Regions from separate parts of the Nocardiopsis sp. LDBS1602 genome, predicted to be linked through region 1. Evidence: riboswitches for the same ligand, from Rfam matches in the RefSeq annotation. Region 1 holds a riboswitch; each other region holds the start of a gene.

The links. A riboswitch is a leader RNA that binds a small molecule or an ion and turns the genes downstream of it on or off. The one in region 1 is predicted to bind S-adenosylmethionine.
Region 2: linked by a shared signal. The riboswitch ahead of U9J66_RS06920 (aminotransferase class V-fold PLP-dependent enzyme) and the one ahead of U9J66_RS05940 (TIGR04028 family ABC transporter substrate-binding protein) in region 1 are both predicted to bind S-adenosylmethionine.
Region 3: linked by a shared signal. The riboswitch ahead of thrC (threonine synthase) and the one ahead of U9J66_RS05940 (TIGR04028 family ABC transporter substrate-binding protein) in region 1 are both predicted to bind S-adenosylmethionine.

The regions. Positions count from the first base shown of each region.
Region 1 covers NZ_JAYLVW010000001.1:1,306,152-1,308,407, forward strand. Annotated here, with positions in the region: gene U9J66_RS05940 (TIGR04028 family ABC transporter substrate-binding protein) at 1-1,168, opposite strand, end outside; SAM riboswitch class IV at 1,248-1,360, opposite strand; gene U9J66_RS05945 (endo alpha-1,4 polygalactosaminidase) at 1,461-2,256, opposite strand, start outside.
Region 2 covers NZ_JAYLVW010000001.1:1,515,536-1,517,791, reverse strand. Annotated here, with positions in the region: gene U9J66_RS06930 (CaiB/BaiF CoA transferase family protein) at 1-591, opposite strand, end outside; gene U9J66_RS06925 (DUF3870 domain-containing protein) at 595-978, opposite strand; SAM riboswitch class IV at 1,194-1,308, shown strand; gene U9J66_RS06920 (aminotransferase class V-fold PLP-dependent enzyme) at 1,373-2,256, shown strand, end outside.
Region 3 covers NZ_JAYLVW010000002.1:265,000-267,255, reverse strand. Annotated here, with positions in the region: gene U9J66_RS09295 (ubiquitin-like small modifier protein 1) at 1-103, opposite strand, end outside; gene thrC (threonine synthase) at 161-1,420, opposite strand; SAM riboswitch class I at 1,434-1,572, opposite strand; gene U9J66_RS09285 (alpha,alpha-trehalose-phosphate synthase (UDP-forming)) at 1,873-2,256, shown strand, end outside.

The DNA of each region.
Region 1 (2,256 bases):
GGGAGAGCCGTTCCCCGTCCTTCTCCCGGATCCCGTCGGATCCGACGGTCCAGCCGGCCTCCTCCAAGAGCTCCTCGGCGCGTTCGGGGTCGTACTCCAGGTACTCGGACTGGTCCGCGTAGCCCTGGGCGGTGCTACTGAGCGTGGAGGTCGCCGGCGGGTAGTGGTCCGTGTAGATCGTGTCCACGACCTCTTGGCGGTCGATCCCGGCCACCAGCGCCCGGCGCACCTTCAGGTCGGAGAGGATCTCGTTGCCGAACCGCAGGCTGAGACTGTTGTTCACCCCGTTGGTCTGCGGCGCGAGGATCTCGATACCGGCCGCCTCGACCCGCTCCTCGTCCTGGGCCTGGACGTAACGGGCGACGTGCGCCTGTCCTGAGGTCAGCGCCCCCACTCGGACACTGTCCTCGGGGGTGACGTTGATCCGGACCTCGTCCAGGTAGGGACGTCCCTGGTTCTCCCAGCTCTCCGGTGCCCAGGCATAGTCCTCGCGGGCGGTGAGGGTGAGACCGGTGCCCAGTTCCTCGTCGGAGACGACGAACGGGCCGGAGCCGATCACCTCGGTCGCGTTGCCGGGGCTGAAGCCCTCCTGGGCCAGTTCGAGGGTCTCGGCGGAGAGCAGGCCGGAGTTGATGGTGGAGGTGGCCTGGAGGAACCCGGGCGAGGGGGCGTCGAAGTGGAAGCGGACGGTGTTCTCGTCCAGGACCTCGCTGCTCTCGTAGTTGTTGATCGCCTCGGAGACGATGAGGGCGCGATCCTGATCGCCCAGCCCGTAGAGGTCGAAGTTGGCGGCGACGACCTCCGCGTCCAGCGGAGAGCCGTCCGAGAAGGTGACGTCGTCGCGCAGGGTGAAGGTGTACTCGGTGGCGTCCTCGTCGACCTCCCAATCGGTGGCGATCCAGGGCTCGAACTCCAGGGTCTCGGGGTCCTGGTGGACGAGTCGGTCGGCGATGTTGTTGACCAGTCCGCCGTTGGGGTAGAAGCCCGCCTCGGGCGGATAGAGGCTGTCGTGGGGTTGGTACTCCAGGTAGACGAGGGAGCCGCCCTGGACGGGTTCACCGTCGGCTCCGGCCCCGGAGGAGGCCGGGGATCCGCAGGCCGTGAGAAGGGCGAGTACGGCCGCGGTCGGCAGAAGCAGGGCACGTGACGGGATGGGAGCGTGGGACACGTTCTTCCTCTCGAAACCGACGGCCGGGATGCGGGCCCGTTGGAGTCACGGGTTCTCGCGGGGACGTCCCCGCCGCGTCGGATAGCACTTGCGCCCGACGGTCGCGGGCGCCTGGTCTTGCTCGGGAGCACCCCACCGCCGTACGAGGGTTGCTGTCCCGCCTGCCGAGCCAGACGGCGGGAGCTCTTGACCGGACAAAAACATATCATACAGGTAGGAAAACTCGATTTAAGGGACGAGTGACCCCCGCCACCCGAGGGCCGAGCCTCGGGAGAACGTGTTCACACGGCTCTCAGCAGGCCTCGAAGAGATGCTCCGGGTCGGAGGAGGGGACCAGCGCCGCGTCCCTCAACAGCACACGATCCGGACGTTCGGGATCAGCGCACACCACGTCGAAGTCGAGAGCGGCCTCCGCCAGTTCCTCGGGGTACTCCACCGCGAGCACGTTCCCCGAACCGTAGACCCCGATGTAGGCGCCGCACTCGTGCCACGCGGCGCAGGACTCGGTGACGGCGAGGTCGAACCCCACCTCGTCATGGCCGCGACCGGCCTCCTCCGCCGTGTTCTTCTGCGCCGCGGCCAGACCACGCCCATGGGCGACACCGACCAGGACCGAGGCCAGAGCCAGGTTGTCGTCGACCGTCAGAGCCTCGCCCGAACGCAGATACGAGTCGAGGTTGTCGAACTCGACGGCGTCGAACCCGGCGTCCGCGCACCGATCGATGGTCTCGGTGAGGATCTCGGCGATCCGCTCCCGGCGCTCGCCGGTGGAGGTGTCCAGGATCCGTTCGTCCGGCCACCCCGGGTCCACCACCGGCTCGCCACCCTCGTCCCGGAGCACCAGGTCGGGATCCTCCTCGAGCCAGCGGTCGAGCTCGTCCGGCTGGGTCTGGAAACCGTTGACATAACAGACCGAGTACAGGCCGGGGGCGGGCTCGGCGGTGCTGTCGCGCACCACCGTGGTGACCCCTTCGGGCGGCGGATAGGCGCCGCCCAATTGGTAGTCGAAGCCGCCTTCGGGAGGAAGCTCTACCGCCCGGTCGGGGGCGCACCCCACACCCGAGAGCGCCAGGACGACCGCCCCGAAC
Region 2 (2,256 bases), 210 kb from region 1:
GTTGAGGCCGGTGAGCACGTCGGTCAGGGCCACCCCCACCTTGCTCGCGGGGCCCTCGGCCGGGCCGGTGGTCGCCATCAGACCGCTCTCGGCCTGCACGACGATGTCGAAACCCGGTCGACCGGTCGGTTCGTGCTCGGGGCCGAAACCGCTCACCGAGCAGTACACGACCGCGGGGTTGCGTTCGCTGATCCGCTCGTAGCCCAGGCCCAGACGGTCGATCACCCCCGGACGGAAGTTCTGGATGACCACGTCGGAGGAGGCGCACAGCTCCTGCACCGCGGCCAGACCCTCGGGGTCCTTCAGGTCCACGGCCAGGCTGCGCTTGTTCCGGTTGACGGACAGGAAGTAGGCGGCCTCGCCGGGGGAGTGCGCGGCCTCGTGCTCCTCGGTGGGCGCGGCGTAGGGCGGCCCCCAGGAACGGGTGTCGTCTCCTCGCCCGGGCTGTTCGATCTTGACGACCTCGGCGCCCATGTCCGCCAACAACATGGTCGCGTAGGGGCCGGCCAGGACCCGGGACAGATCGGCGATCCGGACCCCCGCCAGGGGCAGGGGCGCGTCGGTCGTGGAGGGTTCGGGACTGGTGGTCAAGGGTCACTCCTCGCCGTCGGGGGCAACGGGAAGCTGGTCGCCGTCCCGCAACTGGTAGTAGGTCTCCAGGCAGCGACGCAGGGCCGTCGTGAGCGCGGCGCCCGACTGGCCCGCGTACCGTGTCTGGACCCGATGGACGATCTCCGCGATGTCCTCGGTCACCGAGGCGCCCTCCACCAGGGCACGGAAGAAGTCCTTGGCCAGGTCGGTGAGCAGGGTGGTGTCCGCGGCGACGATGCGGCCGTCCGCGGAGTCCACCGCGAGCACGACACCGAGCCGCTGGTACTGGGAATGGCTCGCCACCGAGTCGGGAAGACGGGCGTAGCCGGAGATGAGCACAACCCTGGGGTTGCGGAAGAGCTGCTGAATACGGTCGTCGCCGTGCAACGGACACACCTCTCGTCTGCGGGCATGCGAAAACTCCGATGGACTGGAGTCTCGCGCCTGAAGGGCGGCCGGGGGAAACCGGACACCCGCGACGTGAGGGCAGTTCGGGAACAGTATGGCCCAGTGGCTCCTCCCGATGTCAAGCAGGGAGGTGTTCCAGACCACAGGAGAGCGCGGGTGCGCCCTCACCGAACGTTGTGTTACATTTCCGCACAGGTCACGAGTGCCAGCGTCAAGCCCCGGCTTGCTGGCCGGCAACCCTCCTTCCGCGGTGGGGTGCCCCGGGTGAGGACCAGGTCCCGACACGACCGTGTCAGACAAGCGCGGACCCCTGAGGCTGAGCCATGCGGAGCCATGCCCTGTGGGTCCCCCGACCCACAGAAGAGGTGCCCTCATGACCACTGTCATCCCGTTCGACCCCGCCCGTGCCGGCCGTACCGACGGAGTGCCCCACCCGGCCTCCCGCCCGGCCTCCGCCGACCGTTCGATCGTCACCGCGGACGGTGGTGTCCCCCTGATCACCGGCGAGCGCGTCGACTACGCCAACTTCGACTACGCGGCCAGCGCCCCCTGTCTGACCGCCGTCGCCGACGCCCTCTCCGCGGCCCTGCCGTTCTACGCCAGTGTGCACCGGGGCGCGGGTCACCACTCCCAGGTCAGCACCGAGGCCTACGAACGCTCCCGGCGCAGCGTCGCCCGCTTCCTGGGGGCACGCCCGGACACCGACGCCGTGGTCTTCGTCCGCGGCACCACCGACGCCCTCAACCTGCTGGCCCGCTCCGTCCCCGAGGGCTGCACCGTGGTGGTCTTCGAGTCCGAGCACCACGCGAGCCTGCTCCCCTGGGAGCACCCCGCGGCCCGCTCCGGCCGGGTGGTGCGGCTGCCGCTGCCCGAGAGCCCCGAGGCCGCCGTCGAGGCCGCGCGCGAGGCCCTGCGCGCGGCGCCGGAGGGACCCCGACTGCTGTGCGTGACGGCGGCCTCCAACGTCACCGGCGAGATCTGGCCGATCGCCGAGCTGGTGGCGGCCGCCCACGCCGAGGACGCCCGAGTGGTGGTCGACGCCGCCCAGTACGTGCCCCACCTGCCGTTCAGCCTCGCCGAGACCGGCGCCGACTACGTGGCGCTGTCCGGGCACAAGCTCTACGCCCCCTTCGGATCCGGGGTGCTGGCCGGACGTTCCGACTGGCTGAGCGAGGCCACCCCCTACCTGTCCGGCGGCGGCGCCACCCGGCGGGTGAGCGAGCACGACGTCCTCTGGAACGACCTGCCGGCCCGGCA
Region 3 (2,256 bases), on a different contig from region 1:
GGTCGTCGAGGATCTCGGCGAGGGTGGAGCCCTCGGCGCTGACCTCGGAGGCGTCACCGGTGTAGGTGCGCAGGATGGTGGGGACGCGAACGCTGGCGCTCATGTGGTGGTTCTCCTGGTCTGTGAGTGCGGTGGCGAAAGGCGGGCGGGGAGGTGACCGTCAGGCCAGCCCGGCCTCGGTGAACGCCTTCAGCGAGGGCTTGATGGTGGCGGTGACGCCCGCGTCGACCGCGTTGAGGGTCTTGAGCCCGTCGCCGGTGTTGACGATGACGGTCTCCGCCTCGGTGTCGAGCTTCCCCTCACGGACCAGCTTGCGCAGGACGCCGGTGGTCACGCCGCCCGCGGTCTCGGCGAAGATGCCCTCGGTACGGGCGAGGAGCTTGATGGCGTCGACGATCTCGTCGTCGCCCACGTGCTCGATGGAGCCGCCGGTGCGCTGGGCGATGTCGAGGACGTAGGGCCCGTCCGCCGGGTTGCCGATGGCCAGCGACTTGGCGATCGTGTCCGGCTTGACCGGCTGGATGACGTCGTGGCCGCTCTCCCAGGCCTTGGCCACCGGGGAGCAGCCGGTGGCCTGGGCGCCGAAGACCTTGTAGGGGCGGTCCTCGACCAGGCCGACCTTGATCAGCTCTTGGAAGCCCTTGTCGATCTTGGTGAGCTGGGAGCCGGACGCGATCGGGATGACGATCTGGTCGGGCAGCCGCCAGCCGAGCTGTTCGGCGATCTCGTAGGCCAGCGTCTTGGAGCCCTCCGCGTAGTAGGGCCGCAGGTTGACGTTGGTGAAGCCCCAGCTCTCGCCGGCCGGGTCGCCGATGAGCTCGGAGCAGAAGCGGTTGACGTCGTCGTAGTTGCCGTCGATCGCGACGACCTTGCCGCCGTAGACCGCGGCCATGACGACCTTGCCCTCCTCGAGCCCCGCGGGGATGAACACGCAGGACTCGAAGCCGGCCCGGGCGGCGGCGGCGCCGACCGCTCCGGCGAGGTTGCCGGTGGAGGAGCAGGACAGGGTGGTGAACCCGAAGGTGCGGGCGGCCTCGACGGCGATCGCGACCACGCGGTCCTTGAAGGAGTGCGTGGGGTTGCCGGAGTCGTCCTTGACGTGCAGGGAGGAGAGGCCGAGTTCGGCGGCCAGACGGTCGGCGCGGACCAGGGGGGTCAGACCGGGGTTCATGTTCGGGAGCTCGGCCACGTTGTCGGGGACCGGCAGGAGGGAGCGGTAGCGCCAGATGTTCTTGGGGCCGCTCTCGATCTCCTCACGGGAGACGTTCCCGAAGTCGTAGGCGACCTCGAGGGGGCCGAAACAGAAGCTACAGGCGAAGATCGGCGAGAGCTCGTAGCGTTCGCCGCACTCCCGACAGGAGAGGGCGGTCCCCGGACCGAAGGCGCGGACGGCGGTGGGTTCAGTGGCGGCAATCGCCATGGCGAGGCGTCTCCCCTCATCTTTCCTGGTGGCCACCTTGACCCCAGGCCGGAGTTGGCACCTGCCTCGACCGGGACACGAACGCGTGTCCACATGACGAGATGGTTGCCGGGGCTTCGCAGGGCCGGTCCCTCCACCCCTCTGGATGAGCAATATGAAATTGTGGCTCTCTCCTCGGAGAACGCACCGCCACTGTAACGGACGTATCGCCCGGTTTTCCATCGAGGGTGACCCGTATTACACTCGCGTCTCATATTTCGATACAACTTGAGACGGCCTTGTCGGAGCGGGTTCCCGGCGTTCCCCGTGGTGCGACCGCGTCCCGAGGGACCTTGGCCGTGTTTGGATCCGGGGCCCGCAGGCGAGACCTACGGATGCGCCCCTCGTCCGGGCGCCCTTCCACGTGGACCCACCGTCCCACCATCCGCACGCGCTCCTGAGAGGACCAAGACGTGGACAAGGCACAGATCCTCATCGCCTCGAACCGAGGGCCGGTCTCCTTCTCCACCACGGCCGACGGCTCCCTGGAACACCGACGGGGAGGCGGCGGCCTGGTCTCGGGGATGATCTCGGTGGCCACCGGGATCGATTCCCTCTGGGTCTGCGCCGCCCTCTCGGACTCCGACCGGCGCGCCGCCGGTGAGGCCCCGGGGGCGCGGCTGGACCGTACTCACGACCTGGGCGGGATGAGCGTCCACATGTTGGACATCCCGGCGGACGTGCTCACCGGCGCCTACACCGACGTGTCCAACTCGACCCTGTGGTTCGTGCAGCACATGATGTACGACACCCCCAACAAGCCGTCCTTCGGTTCACGTTTCCGAGAACAGTGGGGG